2 regions of the Paucibacter sp. JuS9 genome follow, and region 2 is predicted to be linked to the other one. Evidence: riboswitches for the same ligand, from Rfam matches in the RefSeq annotation. Region 2 holds a riboswitch; the other holds the start of a gene.
The links. A riboswitch is a leader RNA that binds a small molecule or an ion and turns the genes downstream of it on or off. The one in region 2 is predicted to bind thiamine pyrophosphate.

Region 1: another riboswitch for thiamine pyrophosphate. It lies ahead of ABT392_RS02895 (TonB-dependent siderophore receptor); the one in region 2 lies ahead of thiC (phosphomethylpyrimidine synthase ThiC).

The regions. Positions count from the first base shown of each region.
Region 1 covers NZ_CP194172.1:667,431-673,316, forward strand. Annotated here, with positions in the region: gene ABT392_RS02895 (TonB-dependent siderophore receptor) at 1-2,099, opposite strand, end outside; TPP riboswitch at 2,169-2,267, opposite strand; gene ABT392_RS02900 (NAD(P)/FAD-dependent oxidoreductase) at 2,358-3,470, opposite strand; gene fdxA (ferredoxin FdxA) at 3,523-3,846, opposite strand; gene cobA (uroporphyrinogen-III C-methyltransferase) at 3,912-4,685, opposite strand; gene ABT392_RS02915 (sulfate adenylyltransferase subunit 1) at 4,691-5,886, opposite strand, start outside.
Region 2 covers NZ_CP194172.1:139,075-144,960, forward strand. Annotated here, with positions in the region: gene ABT392_RS00555 (bifunctional hydroxymethylpyrimidine kinase/phosphomethylpyrimidine kinase) at 1-272, opposite strand, end outside; gene ABT392_RS00560 (thiazole synthase) at 269-1,078, opposite strand; gene thiS (sulfur carrier protein ThiS) at 1,081-1,305, opposite strand; gene ABT392_RS00570 (FAD-dependent oxidoreductase) at 1,302-2,336, opposite strand; gene thiC (phosphomethylpyrimidine synthase ThiC) at 2,336-4,204, opposite strand; TPP riboswitch at 4,309-4,430, opposite strand; gene ABT392_RS00580 (energy transducer TonB) at 4,580-5,317, shown strand; gene ABT392_RS00585 (LysR family transcriptional regulator) at 5,355-5,886, opposite strand, start outside.

The sequences.
Region 1 (5,886 bases), 530 kb from region 2:
CAGGTGCGGGGAGCGAGCGGGTAGAGGTAGGCATGCTCGTACTGGAAGGGCGATTCCTTCCATGCGCGCTTGTTGCTCAGGTTGTCGACGCCCGCACGCCAGACCCACAGCTGGCGGCCCACGGCATGCTCGTAGCGCAGCGCCGCGTCAAGGCGGGTCCAGGCCGGGATCTGCAGGCTGTTGTCGGGCAGCACTTCGCGTGCGCCTTCGCGGACCAGGCCCAGCTGCGCCTGGAGGCCGAGCATCAGTTGCTGGCGCGCCTGCAGCTTGATCGTGGTCTCGGGCACATTGGCCGGCGTCAGGCCGTTGAGGCCGGCGCTGGCGCTGCCCTCATTGCGTGCGCGCAGTTTCATTGCGCTGGCAAGCACGCCACCACCGGTCCACTTCAAATCAGCCTGGGCTTCGATGCCGCGATGGCGCGCGCCGCCATCAGCCTGGCGCACGCAGCTGTTCGCGGCCGAGCCGCAGGTGCCGATGTCGCGCCATGCAGGACGCTGGATGTCGAAGGCCGCGATGGACCAGTCCACCATCTTGCTGCCGGACTTCAGGCCGACCTCGAGCTGCTCGCTTTTCAAGGCAGGCAAGGCCTGACCCCGGTTGCTGTAGCGAGCGCGGTTGGGTGCCACTTCGCTCTCGATGCCCTGGCCCCAGCTGGCATAGGCCATCAGTTGCGAATCGAAGGCATAGCTCAGGCCCAGCCAGGGCGTGGTGAAGCTCTGCTCATAGCTGGTGGCTCGCGTGTCGCTGGTGTTGACGCGGTAGCTGCTGCGCTCGATGCGGCTGTGGCGCAGGCCCACCCAGGCGTTCAGTTGCGGGCTCAGTTCGATGGCGTCGCGCAGGTAGAACTCGCGGCTGCGTTCATCGCGGTTGGTGTTGGCGTCGTTCAGCGTGGCATCGGCTGTGGTGCGCGGCACGGCGGAGATGTTCCCGGTGCCGGCCCAGTTGTAGGCCTGGCCCTGGAATCGGCTCCAGAAGCGCGTGAACAGCACGCCGGTGCTGAGCTTGTGCCGCAGGCCACCAAGCACGACGGATCCGTTCAGCGAGAAGTCGGTGGCATCGCTGTTGCGGCGCTCGTTCTCGCTGCGGAAATCGTATTGATCGAAGTCGCCATTGGGGCAGTAGCTCGATGCCCAGTAGCTGCCATCGGCGTCGCTGCAGCCAAAGGCGTAGGCCAGGCGGTCGTCGGTCTTCAGGCGCTGCATGCCCCAGTGGACTTGCGCCTTCCAGTCGCCGCTCAGGCGCTGCTGCCAGCGCAGCGAGGCCTGGCTGTTGTCGAACACAACCGGCTGGCTCCAGCGCTGGTTGTTGAGGTTGGTGCGCGGGTCGATGCTGCGGGCATCGGGCAGTTTGTTGCCGAGCAGGCTGAAGCCAGGCTGGCTGGGTTGGCTTTGCTTGTTCAGTTCGAACTCGGCTTCCAGCAAGGTGTCGGGCGACAGGCGCCAGTCGCCCGCCATGGCGAACAGATGGCGCTGGCCCTTGGCATCGCGCAACTCGGGCTTCAACACAGCGGTGCTGGCATTCAGGCGCAGGCCGAACGCCTTGCTGCTGCCGAAGCGGTGGCTCAGGTCGGCGGCTAGCTCGGCCGTGCCGCGCTCACTGAATGCGATGGTGGTGCTGTGCAGCTCGAGCGTGGGGCGCTTGACGATCAGGTTGACGATGCCGCCCGGCGCGCTGGTGCCGGCCTGGATGCCGCTGCTGCCCTTGAGCACTTCAATGGCCGATTTGTTGCCCAGTGCCAGCGCGGTTTCCGCATTGATCGGCAGGCCGTCGCGGCGGTAGTTGAAGCGGTTGTCGAGGTCGAAGCCGCGAATTTTGAGGTAGGAGACATAGCCCTGCGAGTTGTAGGCATCGCCAATGCTGGCGTCCAGCGCGGTGATGCCGGAGAGGGCGTTGATGCCGCTGCTCAGCAGCTGCTCGGTGCCGAGCAGCGTGGCCTGCAGTGGCAGCTTGGCCACCGGCGTGTCGCCGAAGCCGCCGACCTGCACGGGCGCTTCGGAGCGGCCGGTGATGGAGACGGTGGGGAGTTGCTGGGCGGACGCGGCCGTGCTCAGCAGAGCCAGGGCGGCGGCAATGCGATTCAAGGAAAGTTGGTGTGCCATCGAAAAGCTCGAGCGATGGCAGGTCGGCAAACGCGTGATGCGATACAGGTCCGGAGACGTCGATGGCCTGTTCGTTTTCGGCTGCTTCCCTGCGCGAGGATTACCTCAATCAGGTTCAAAGGGACTGTCTCAGTCGAGCCTTGCGGCTCAACACCCCTAGCGAATTCCTCATTCCACAAGGGAACGAGGCGAGCGGCATTGTAGTGCCGTCATAAAAAAGGCCCGCACGCGGCGGGCCTTCTTTGCTGCGACTGACGCTCAGTCGAACACCGGCGAATCCACGCCCAGCACCTTGTGCAGCTTGGGGCTGGTGGTCGTGTACTGCAGGTGAATGCGCTTCTCCGGGAAGACGTAGGGCGCGGCGCCGAAGGCGGCGAGGGCGCACTCATGGAAGCCTGAGAGGATCAGCTTCTTCTTGCCCGGATAGGTGTTCACGTCGCCCACGGCGAAAATGCCGGGCACCGAGGTCTCGAACTTCTCGGTGTCGACGACGATCTGCTTGCGCTCCAGGGCCAGGCCCCACTCGGCGATGGGGCCGAGCTTCGGCGAGAGGCCGAAGAACACCAGCACTTCATCGCAGGGCACAACGCGCGTGACGCCGTCGCCGCCGGTGACCTTGACGCCGCTGAGCTTGTCATCGGCCTCGACGATGTCGGTCACCTGGCCAACCAGGAACTGCATCTCGTAGGCGTCGCAGAGTTCTTTCATCTTCGCGACCGAGGCGGGTGCGGCGCGGAAGCCGTCGCGGCGGTGCAGGAGGATGACGCTCTCGGCCTTGTTGGCGCTGCCGTCGTCATTGCCGGCGCAAAAGTTCAGCGCCCAGTCGAGGGCGGAGTCGCCGCCGCCGACGATCAGCAGGTTCTTGCCGGCGAACTGCGCCGGGTTGCGCACGCGGTAATGCAGCTGCGAGTCGGTGTACTTCTCGATGCCGTCGACCTTCAGCGTGCGCGGCTGGAACGAGCCCACGCCACCGGCGATGAAGATGGTCTTGGTGAGAAAAGCCGTGCCCTTGCTGGTCTCGACATAGAAGCGGCCATCGTCCTGCTTCTGCACCGTGGTCACTTCCTGGCCCAGATGGAAGGTGGCGCCGAAGGGCTCGATCTGCTTGAGCAGGTTGTCGGTCAGTTCCTTGCCGGTGCAGATGGGCACGGCCGGGATGTCGTAGATCGGCTTGTCCGGATACAGCTCGATGCACTGGCCGCCGGGGTAGGCCAGCGAGTCGATGATGTGCGCCTTGATCTCCAGCAGGCCCAGCTCGAACACCTGGAACAGGCCCACGGGGCCCGCGCCAACGATGACGGCATCGGTCTCGATGGGGCCACCGTGCTCGGCGGCGGTCTTGGCGATCTCTGCGTTCACTTGAAGTTCCATGTCAGGGTGCGCGGCGCTTGGCCGCGACTTCCTTGTTCAGTCTTTGATTCGGTCAGCGGATCAATTCGGGCAGCTTGCCCGTCTTGTCCTTCCAGTCGTCAGCGTCGGGCAGCGCGGGTTTGCGCTTGGTGATACTGGGCCACTTCTTGGCCAGATCGGCATTGAGCTTGATCATGTGCTGCTGATTGCCGGGCACGTCCTCTTCAGGGACGATGGCGTTCACCGGGCACTCCGGGATGCAGACGGCGCAGTCGATGCATTCGTCCGGATCGATCGTGAGGAAATTCGGGCCCTCGCGGAAGCAGTCAACGGGGCAGACATCGACGCAATCGGTGTATTTGCAGCGGATGCAGGCTTCGGTAACGACGTGGGTCATGGAGGCAGCTCGGTTTTTGTGGGCCCACCCTCGGCGCAGGTCGCAACCGGGGCAAAGCGCGGATTTTAATCGTTCAGGGTAATTACCTGGGCTTGAGCCAGATCCAGACCTGGGGACTTGACGGCCTTTTTACGCATTGGCGCCACATGGCGAGCCCCGGCGCCCACTGTCACCACCGTCGGGCGGCCCTTGTGCAGCAGCGCGGCGGCAGCCAGATCGGCCACCAGGTGATCGCTGGAAAGTGCATCGGCGCAGCCCGCCTTGGAGACCACCAGGGCCGGCGTGTCGGCCGGCCAGCCGGCCTGCTGCAGCTTGCGGGCGAGAAGCCCCAACTGGCGGCCGGCCATGTAGAACACCTCGGTATCGGCGCTCTTCATGGCCTGGAGGTCGCCCTCCTTGGTCATGGCCGTGCTCAGGGCCACGGTGCGGCCTTGGCCGCGGCGCGTCAGCGGGCGCTGGGTATGGGCGGCAGCGGCAATCGCGGCCGTGACGCCGGGCACCACTTCGCTTTCAATGCCGGCTTCGGCCAGTGCGATCAGCTCTTCTTCCAGTCGACCGAAGACGCTGGCATCACCGCCCTTGAGGCGAACGACGACGGCATGGGCCTGCGCCTGCTTGACCAGCAAGGCGTTGATCGCGGTCTGGGCCGTGGAGTCGCAGAAGCCGCGCTTGCCCACGTCCAGCCACAGCGCGTTTGGAGCGAACTCGCGCAGGGCCGGGTCGGTGAGGGCGTCGAACAGCACCACATCGGCGCGTTGCAGGGCGCGGGCACCGCGCAGGGTGATCAGGTCGGCGGCGCCGGGGCCGGCGCTCACGAAGATGACTTTTCCTTGGGCCATCTTGATCACCTCACCAGCAAGGCGCCGGACGTGCGATTGCTTGTCGGGTCCACGACGATCAGTGCGCCACCCACGCGGTTCTCCGTGTACGGCTCCACCGGCAGTGGCTGCTGCGTCTCGATCTTCACGTGGCCGATCTCGTTGACCGCCAGCTCATGCGCTTGAGCTTCGGCCAGCGTGTGGATGTCCAGCTTGTGCTCGATGGCCGTGATGCGCGCTTGCACCCAGCGGTTGCCGTGGCGCACCCAGTACTTGCGGCCGACTTGGGCCGGCTCGGTGTCCAGCCAGGCCAGCGTCGCTTCAAACGCCTGCTTGGGTTCGGCGCTGCCCGGCGTGACGATCCAGTCGCCGCGGCTCACGTCCAGCTGGCGGTCCAGCAGAAGACCGGCGGACTCGCCCGCCACGCTGTGTGCGACGGTTTCGCCCGCCTTGCGCACTTCAGCCACGATGGCCTTCTGGCCGCTGGGCAGCACCTGAATCTCGTCGCCAGCCTTGACCTGCCCATGGGCAATGCGGCCCCACAGGGTTCTGGGCTGATGGCCCGTGCCATCGCCGTTGGTGGCGACGTACTGCACCGGAATGGCCAGTCGTCCTTCAACCTTCTCCTGCACCGTCGGCAGGCTCTCCAGCACTTGCAAGAGCGACGGGCCCTGGTACCAGCTCGCATCCAGCGGCTGGGTGACGTTGTCGCCCCGCAGCGCGCTGACCGGGACGATGGCCTTGACCTCGATGCCCGCTTCCTGGGCGAACTTGCGCAGCGCCGTGCTCACCTTGGCATAGCCCTCGGCCGGGTGCTCCAGCGCGTCGATCTTGTTGATCGCAAACACGATGCTCGGCACCCGCAGCAGGTGCGCCAGCAGGCTGTGGCGGCGGGTCTGCGGCAGGAGCGTGATCTCGGCTTCATCGAGCTTCAACTTGGTGATGTCCACCAGCACGACCGCTGCATCGCTTCCTGCAGCCGCAGTCACCATGTTGCGCGTGTACTGCTCATGGCCCGGAGCGTCGGCAATGATGAACTTGCGGGTCTTGGTAGCGAAGTAGCGGTAAGCCACATCGATGGTGATGCCTTGCTCGCGCTCGGCTTCGAGTCCATCGGTCAGCAATGAGAGATCAATCGGCGCACCGGCGGCGCGCTTCTCCAGCGTGTCCAGCTGATCAGCCAGGATGGCCCGGCTGTCGAACAGCAGCCGGCCGATCAAGG
Region 2 (5,886 bases):
GCGGCCGAACCCAGCAGGCCGGTCTTGATGGCAGCCGGCCACATGTCGGACGCCAAGGCCTCGATCTGGGCCTCGATCTGCGCCACCGGCAGCGGGCAGATGGCGCTGACGCCGAACGAGTTCTGCGCGGTCACAGCCGCGACCACCGGGCACAGATGCACGCCCATGGCCTTGGCAGCTCGGCTGTCGGCAGTGAGGCCGGCGCCGCCGCCGGAGTCGCTGCCTGCAATGCTCCAGATGATGGGCGGTTGAGCTTCCTTCTGCCAGGTCATCGCGCGGCCTCCCCGAGCAGGAAGGCATGGCCGCTCACCGGCGTAGAAGCCCTGGCGAAATCCTGCGGCGCCATCAGGCCGGCGCGGAATGCGGCGCGACCTGCGCGCACCGCCTCTGCAAAGGCGCCCGCCATTGCTGCAGGATTTCGGGCCTGAGAAACGGCTGAATTCAGGAGCACGGCATCGAAGCCAAGCTCCAGCGCCTGTGCGGCTTGCGAAGGAGCGCCGAGGCCGGCGTCGATGATGAGGGTTGCTTCGGGCAGCCGCTCGCGCAGCGTGCGCAGGCCCGGCAAATTCAAGAGGCCCTGGCCCGAGCCGATCGGCGCGCCCCAGGGCATCAGCACGGCGCAGCCCGCGTCGAGCAGGCGCCGGCACAGCACGAGGTCTTCGGTGCAATAGGGCAGAACCGTGAAGCCCAGGTTCACCAGGCTGCGCGCTGCTTCCAGCAACTCGAAGGGGTCGGGCTGCAGGGTGTGGGCATCGCCGATGACCTCGAGCTTTACCCAGGCCGTGCCATAGAGCTCGCGCGCCATGCAGGCCAGTTGCACCGCCTCGCGGGCCGTGTGACAGCCGGCGGTATTGGGCAGGAGGTGCGCGCCCCGGGCCCGGGCGGTTTGCAGGGCGAGCTCGACAAAGCCGTTGTCGCCGCTTTGCACGGTGCGCTTGAGGCCCAGTGTCAGCAACTGGCTGCCCGAAGCCTCGATCGCCTCGCTCAGGAGGGCCGGGCTCGGGTAGCCGGCGGTGCCGAGCAGCAGGCGGCTGTCCAGCGTGACGCCGGCGATGGTCAGGGGGTCTTTGAAGGCCATGCTCAGCCTCCGACGATGGGTTTGAAGAGCAGCACCTGGTCGCCGTTCTTCAGGACCGTGTGATGGCGAGCAGCGCGCGGGATGAATTCCCCGTTGCGCGCCGTGGCCACGGCCGTGGGCGCGCGGCCCAGATGCTCGATCAAACCGGCCAATGTGGTGCCGGCGCCCAGGCGCAGCCGCGCCTCATCGAGACGAATCTCGATGTGCAGTTCCTTGCTCGTGCTCACTCTTTCTCCTCCAAGGTGCCGAGCCCGCTTCTCATGAGCAGCTCTTGCACCAGCGCCGGTCCCATCAGGAATCCGTGGCGATACAGGCCGTTGATACTCAACTGGCCAGGCGCAAACTGTACCTCGGGACGATGATCGGGCAGCGCCGGCCTCAGGTTGACATCCAGTTTGGCGATGCGCGCCTCGGCCAGCGAGGGCATCAGGCTGTGGGCCGCAGCCATCAGCTCCACCGCCGTGCGCAAGCTCACGGGGCTCAAGTCTTCGCTCTCGATTTCGCTGGCGCCCAGCACCAGGGTGGCCTCGTCGCGCGGCACGAGATAGAGCCGATGCCGCGGATGCAGGAGCCGCAGCGGGCGTCGCAAGCCGTGGCCGGCGAGGCTCAGGGTCAGGATCTCGCCTCGAACGCCGCGCAAGGGCAGGGCGGGCCGCGCACCGAGGCCGCGGCAATCGATGGCCCAGTCGGCCTCGATCTCGTGACCATCGGCCAGCAGCAGGCGGTGCGGCAGTACTTTTCCAACCGGCTGATTCCAGTGCCAGTTCGCCGCCGCAGCGCCCTGGTGCAGTGCCGCCATGGCGGCGGGTGGGTCGATGAAGCCCTCACCCTCCAGCTTCCAGGCCAGCAGGCCCGGTGCCAAGGCCGGCTCGAGGTCACGCAGGGCAGTCTCTTCCAGCGCCACCGCGCCGACCATATGCTGCAAGACCCGCCGTGCCGCGCCGAGATCACCCCGGTGTGCCAGCAGCAAGCTGCCTTCGCGCCGCAAGTGCACCTGCACAGGCAAGCGCGCGCAGATGCGCGGCCACAGCTGCAGCGAGCGCCAGCCGGCTGCCACCATGGACGTATCGGCACCGCTGTCCTGCTCTGCCAGCGGGCTCAGCAGACCCGCGGCGCTGAATGCCGCGGCGCGCTGCGGCCCCTCAGGCGCAGGCCCGGACGAGGCATCAAAGACCTCGACCTGATGGCCGGCGCGCACCAGCGCCCATGAAAACAGGCGCCCGACCAGGCCGGCGCCGGCGATGGCGATGCGGGCCATCAGGCGCTCGCGCTGACGGTGATTGGGATGTAGAGCTCGCTGCCCTGGGCGCGGAACTCGGCGCTCTTCTGCGCCATGCCTTCGACCGTGCTTCTGGCGATGCTTTGGCTGTACTCGCGCACCTCCTGCGTGATCTTCATCGAGCAGAACTTCGGCCCGCACATGGAGCAGAAATGCGCAAGCTTGGCGCTGTCCTTGGGCAGGGTCTCATCATGGAAGGCGCGCGCGGTGTCGGGGTCGAGGGCTAGGTTGAACTGGTCTTCCCAGCGGAACTCGAAGCGAGCCTTGGAGAGCGCGTCGTCGCGGGCCCGCGCGCCGGGGTGGCCCTTGGCCAGATCGGCCGCGTGGGCGGCAATTCTGTAGGCCATCAAGCCCTGTTTCACATCGTCGCGGTCCGGCAGGCCCAGGTGTTCCTTGGGCGTGACGTAGCAAAGCATGGCGCAGCCGAACCAGCCGATCATGGCCGCACCGATGCCGCTGGTGATGTGGTCGTAGCCGGGCGCGATGTCGGTGGTCAGCGGGCCCAACGTGTAGAAGGGCGCCTCGTCGCAATGCTTGAGCTGCTCGTCCATGTTCGCCTGGATCAGGTGCATGGGCACATGGCCGGGGCCTTCGACCATGGTCTGCACCTCGTGCTTCCACGCAATCCGGGTCAGCTCTCCCAGCGTGCGCAGCTCGGCGAACTGGGCCTCGTCGTTGGCATCGGCCAGCGAGCCCGGGCGCAGGCCGTCGCCCAGCGAGAAGCTGATGTCATAGGCCTGCATGATTTCGCAGATCTCCTCGAAGTGCGTGAGCAGGAAGTTCTCGCGGTGATGGGCGATGCACCACTTGGCCATGATGGAACCGCCGCGCGAGACGATGCCGGTGCGGCGGCGCGCGGTCAGCGGCACATGGGCCAGGCGCAGGCCGGCATGGATGGTGAAATAGTCCACGCCTTGCTCGGCCTGCTCGATCAGGGTGTCACGGAAGATCGTCCAGTTCAGTTCCTCGGCCACGCCGCCGACCTTCTCCAGCGCCTGGTAGATCGGCACGGTGCCGATGGGCACGGAGGCGTTGCGCAGTATCCAGTCGCGCGTGGTGTGGATGTTCTTGCCGGTGCTGAGGTCCATCACCGTGTCTGCGCCCCAGCGCGTGGCCCAGACCAGCTTCTCCACCTCTTCCTCGATGCTGGAACCCAGCGCCGAGTTGCCGATGTTGGCGTTCACCTTGACCAGGAAGTTGCGGCCTATGGCCATGGGTTCCAGCTCGGGGTGATTGATGTTGGCCGGGATGATGGCGCGGCCGCGGGCGATCTCGTCGCGCACGAACTCAGGCGTGATGAGGGCGGGAATCGAGGCACCGCGCGAGTCACCGCGCAGGCGCATCTCGCGCTCGGTGTCCTGTTCATATTCGCGCATCCATTCGAGCCTCTGGTTCTCGCGGATCGCGACGAACTCCATCTCAGCGGTGATGATGCCGCGCCGCGCGTAGTGCATCTGGCTCACGTTCCTGCCGCTGACGGCGCGACGCGGCTGGCGCTGCAGCGCATCGGTGCCGGCGCGCAGGGCCTGCTGCTGCGAGGCCTCGCGCAGACCATCGTCCTGCAGGGCGATGCACCGGCCTTGGTAGGTCTCGGTGTCGCCACGCGCCGCCACCCAGGCGGCACGCGGTGCGGGCAGGCCGCGGCGCACGTCGATGTCGACCGCAGGGTCCGTGTAGGGGCCGGAGGCGTCGTAGACGCAGATCTGTTCGCCGTTCGTCAGCGATATTCTCCGCTGCGGCACGCGCAGCGCGGGGAAGCGCTGGCCCTGCAGCCAGGTCTTGGTCGATGCGGGCAGCGGCGTGCGGCTGCGCTGCAGCAGCTCGGCGAATGTGGGCTTGTCGCTCATGGCGTCTCCGGAGGTCTTTGTTGGACTCCGGAGGTCTGCCCTGGGCTGGCCTTTATGGCGTTAGGGCTGGTGACGACCCACCGGCGGCAGGGGGCCGCAGGTGACAGGGTCGGTCAAGCTCTTCTTACGCCGGTACTGGCCGGATCAAGTTCAGCGGGTCCGTGGCTTTGGCCACATCTCAGCCCGACGCTGTCGACTTGACAGCAGGGCCCCCCGGAGCGAGCGGCGAGTATAGCCACGCAGTCCGCGCAGGACTTCACGCTCGCAAAGCACGGCTCCGCAAAAACCCGCAAGCAGGGGATGGCAGGCCTGGTTAGATTGCTGGCGCAAGGCATCGCCACAAGCGGTGCTGCCCATCAGAAGAGGAGGGTTGCCATGAAGAGCTGCATTCGTTGGGGGACGGGACTGGGCCTGGCTTTGGCCTTGTGTGGCCCCGCGCTGGCACAGAACGCAACACCGGTTGTCGTCGGCAATACGCCCAAGCCGGTGCTAACGCCAGAAGAGCGCGCCAAGCGCGACGCCGACAAGGTCTTCCACTGGATACGGATGAGTGCCGACAAGGCGCCCGCGAAACCGGTTGCGGCAGCGGCGCCCAAGCCTGCCGCGAAGGTGGTAGCGGCTGCAGCACCCAAGCCGGCCGGCAAGCCTGTGGCTGCGGCCGAAGCGGCCGCTGAACCTGCTCCGCAAGGCTTCTCGCTCGTGGCTGCCTCTGACAATTCCACCGTCACGTCGCGTGAGATCGAGCCGCCAGCCCAGGTCGCGCTGGCCGCGCCGCGTTCGGAGCCGGCACCGGCACCGGCACCCGCGGCCGCAACCGCAACCGCAACCGCGACCGCAACGGAAGCGGCCGCCCCCGTGGAGCCTGAGCTGCGCCTCCTGCATCGCGTGGCGCCGGAGTTCCCGCGTCAGCTGGTGAACATGGTCAGCTCTGGAACCGTGCTGGTGCGCTTCACGGTCCAGCCAGACGGCTCGGTGCGCAATGCCGAAGCCTTGAAGACCTCGCATCGCAAGATGTCGGTGGCGGCGCTGGAGGCAGTGAATCAGTGGCGCTTCGCGCCGGTTGCCCATGCCCGTGAGGCGACGGTGGAGATCGGCTTCAGCACCGGCGAATAGGCGGCGAATAGGCGGGGTTCAGGAGCCGAACCTTCAGTCAGGCTGCTCTGGCCGGCGGGACCACCGGAGCGCTGCAACCAGACAGCGCCGTGGCCATCGCCTCGATGAACAGCCGCGAGCGCAAGGGCATCAGCCGGCGCTCGGGAAAGACTGCCCAGCAGTCCGCGGGCGCCAGGCACCAGTCCGGCAGGATGCGCACCAGCTGGCCGGCGCTGACTGCGTGCCGCGCGTAGTGGTCGCCGACCGCGGTGATGCCAACGCCGGCAACCGCAAACTTGAGCAGCATGTCGGGCGCGTTCACCAGCGTTCGCTGTGTCGGCACGCTTCGCCATTGCTCCTGCACCGGCTCGCCGCGCCGCAGCTCCCAGGGCATCGCTTCGCCGTGGCGGTTCAGGATCATCAGGCCGTGCATGCTCTCCAGCGCCTCGGGCCGCAGCGGCTCGCCGTTGCGGCGCAGATAGTCGGGCGAGGCATAGAGGCCGTTGGTCATCGTTGCCAGCCGTCGCGCGGCGAGCTGACTGTCTTCACCCAGGGCGCCCATGCGCACGGCGATGTCGAAGCCCTCGGCA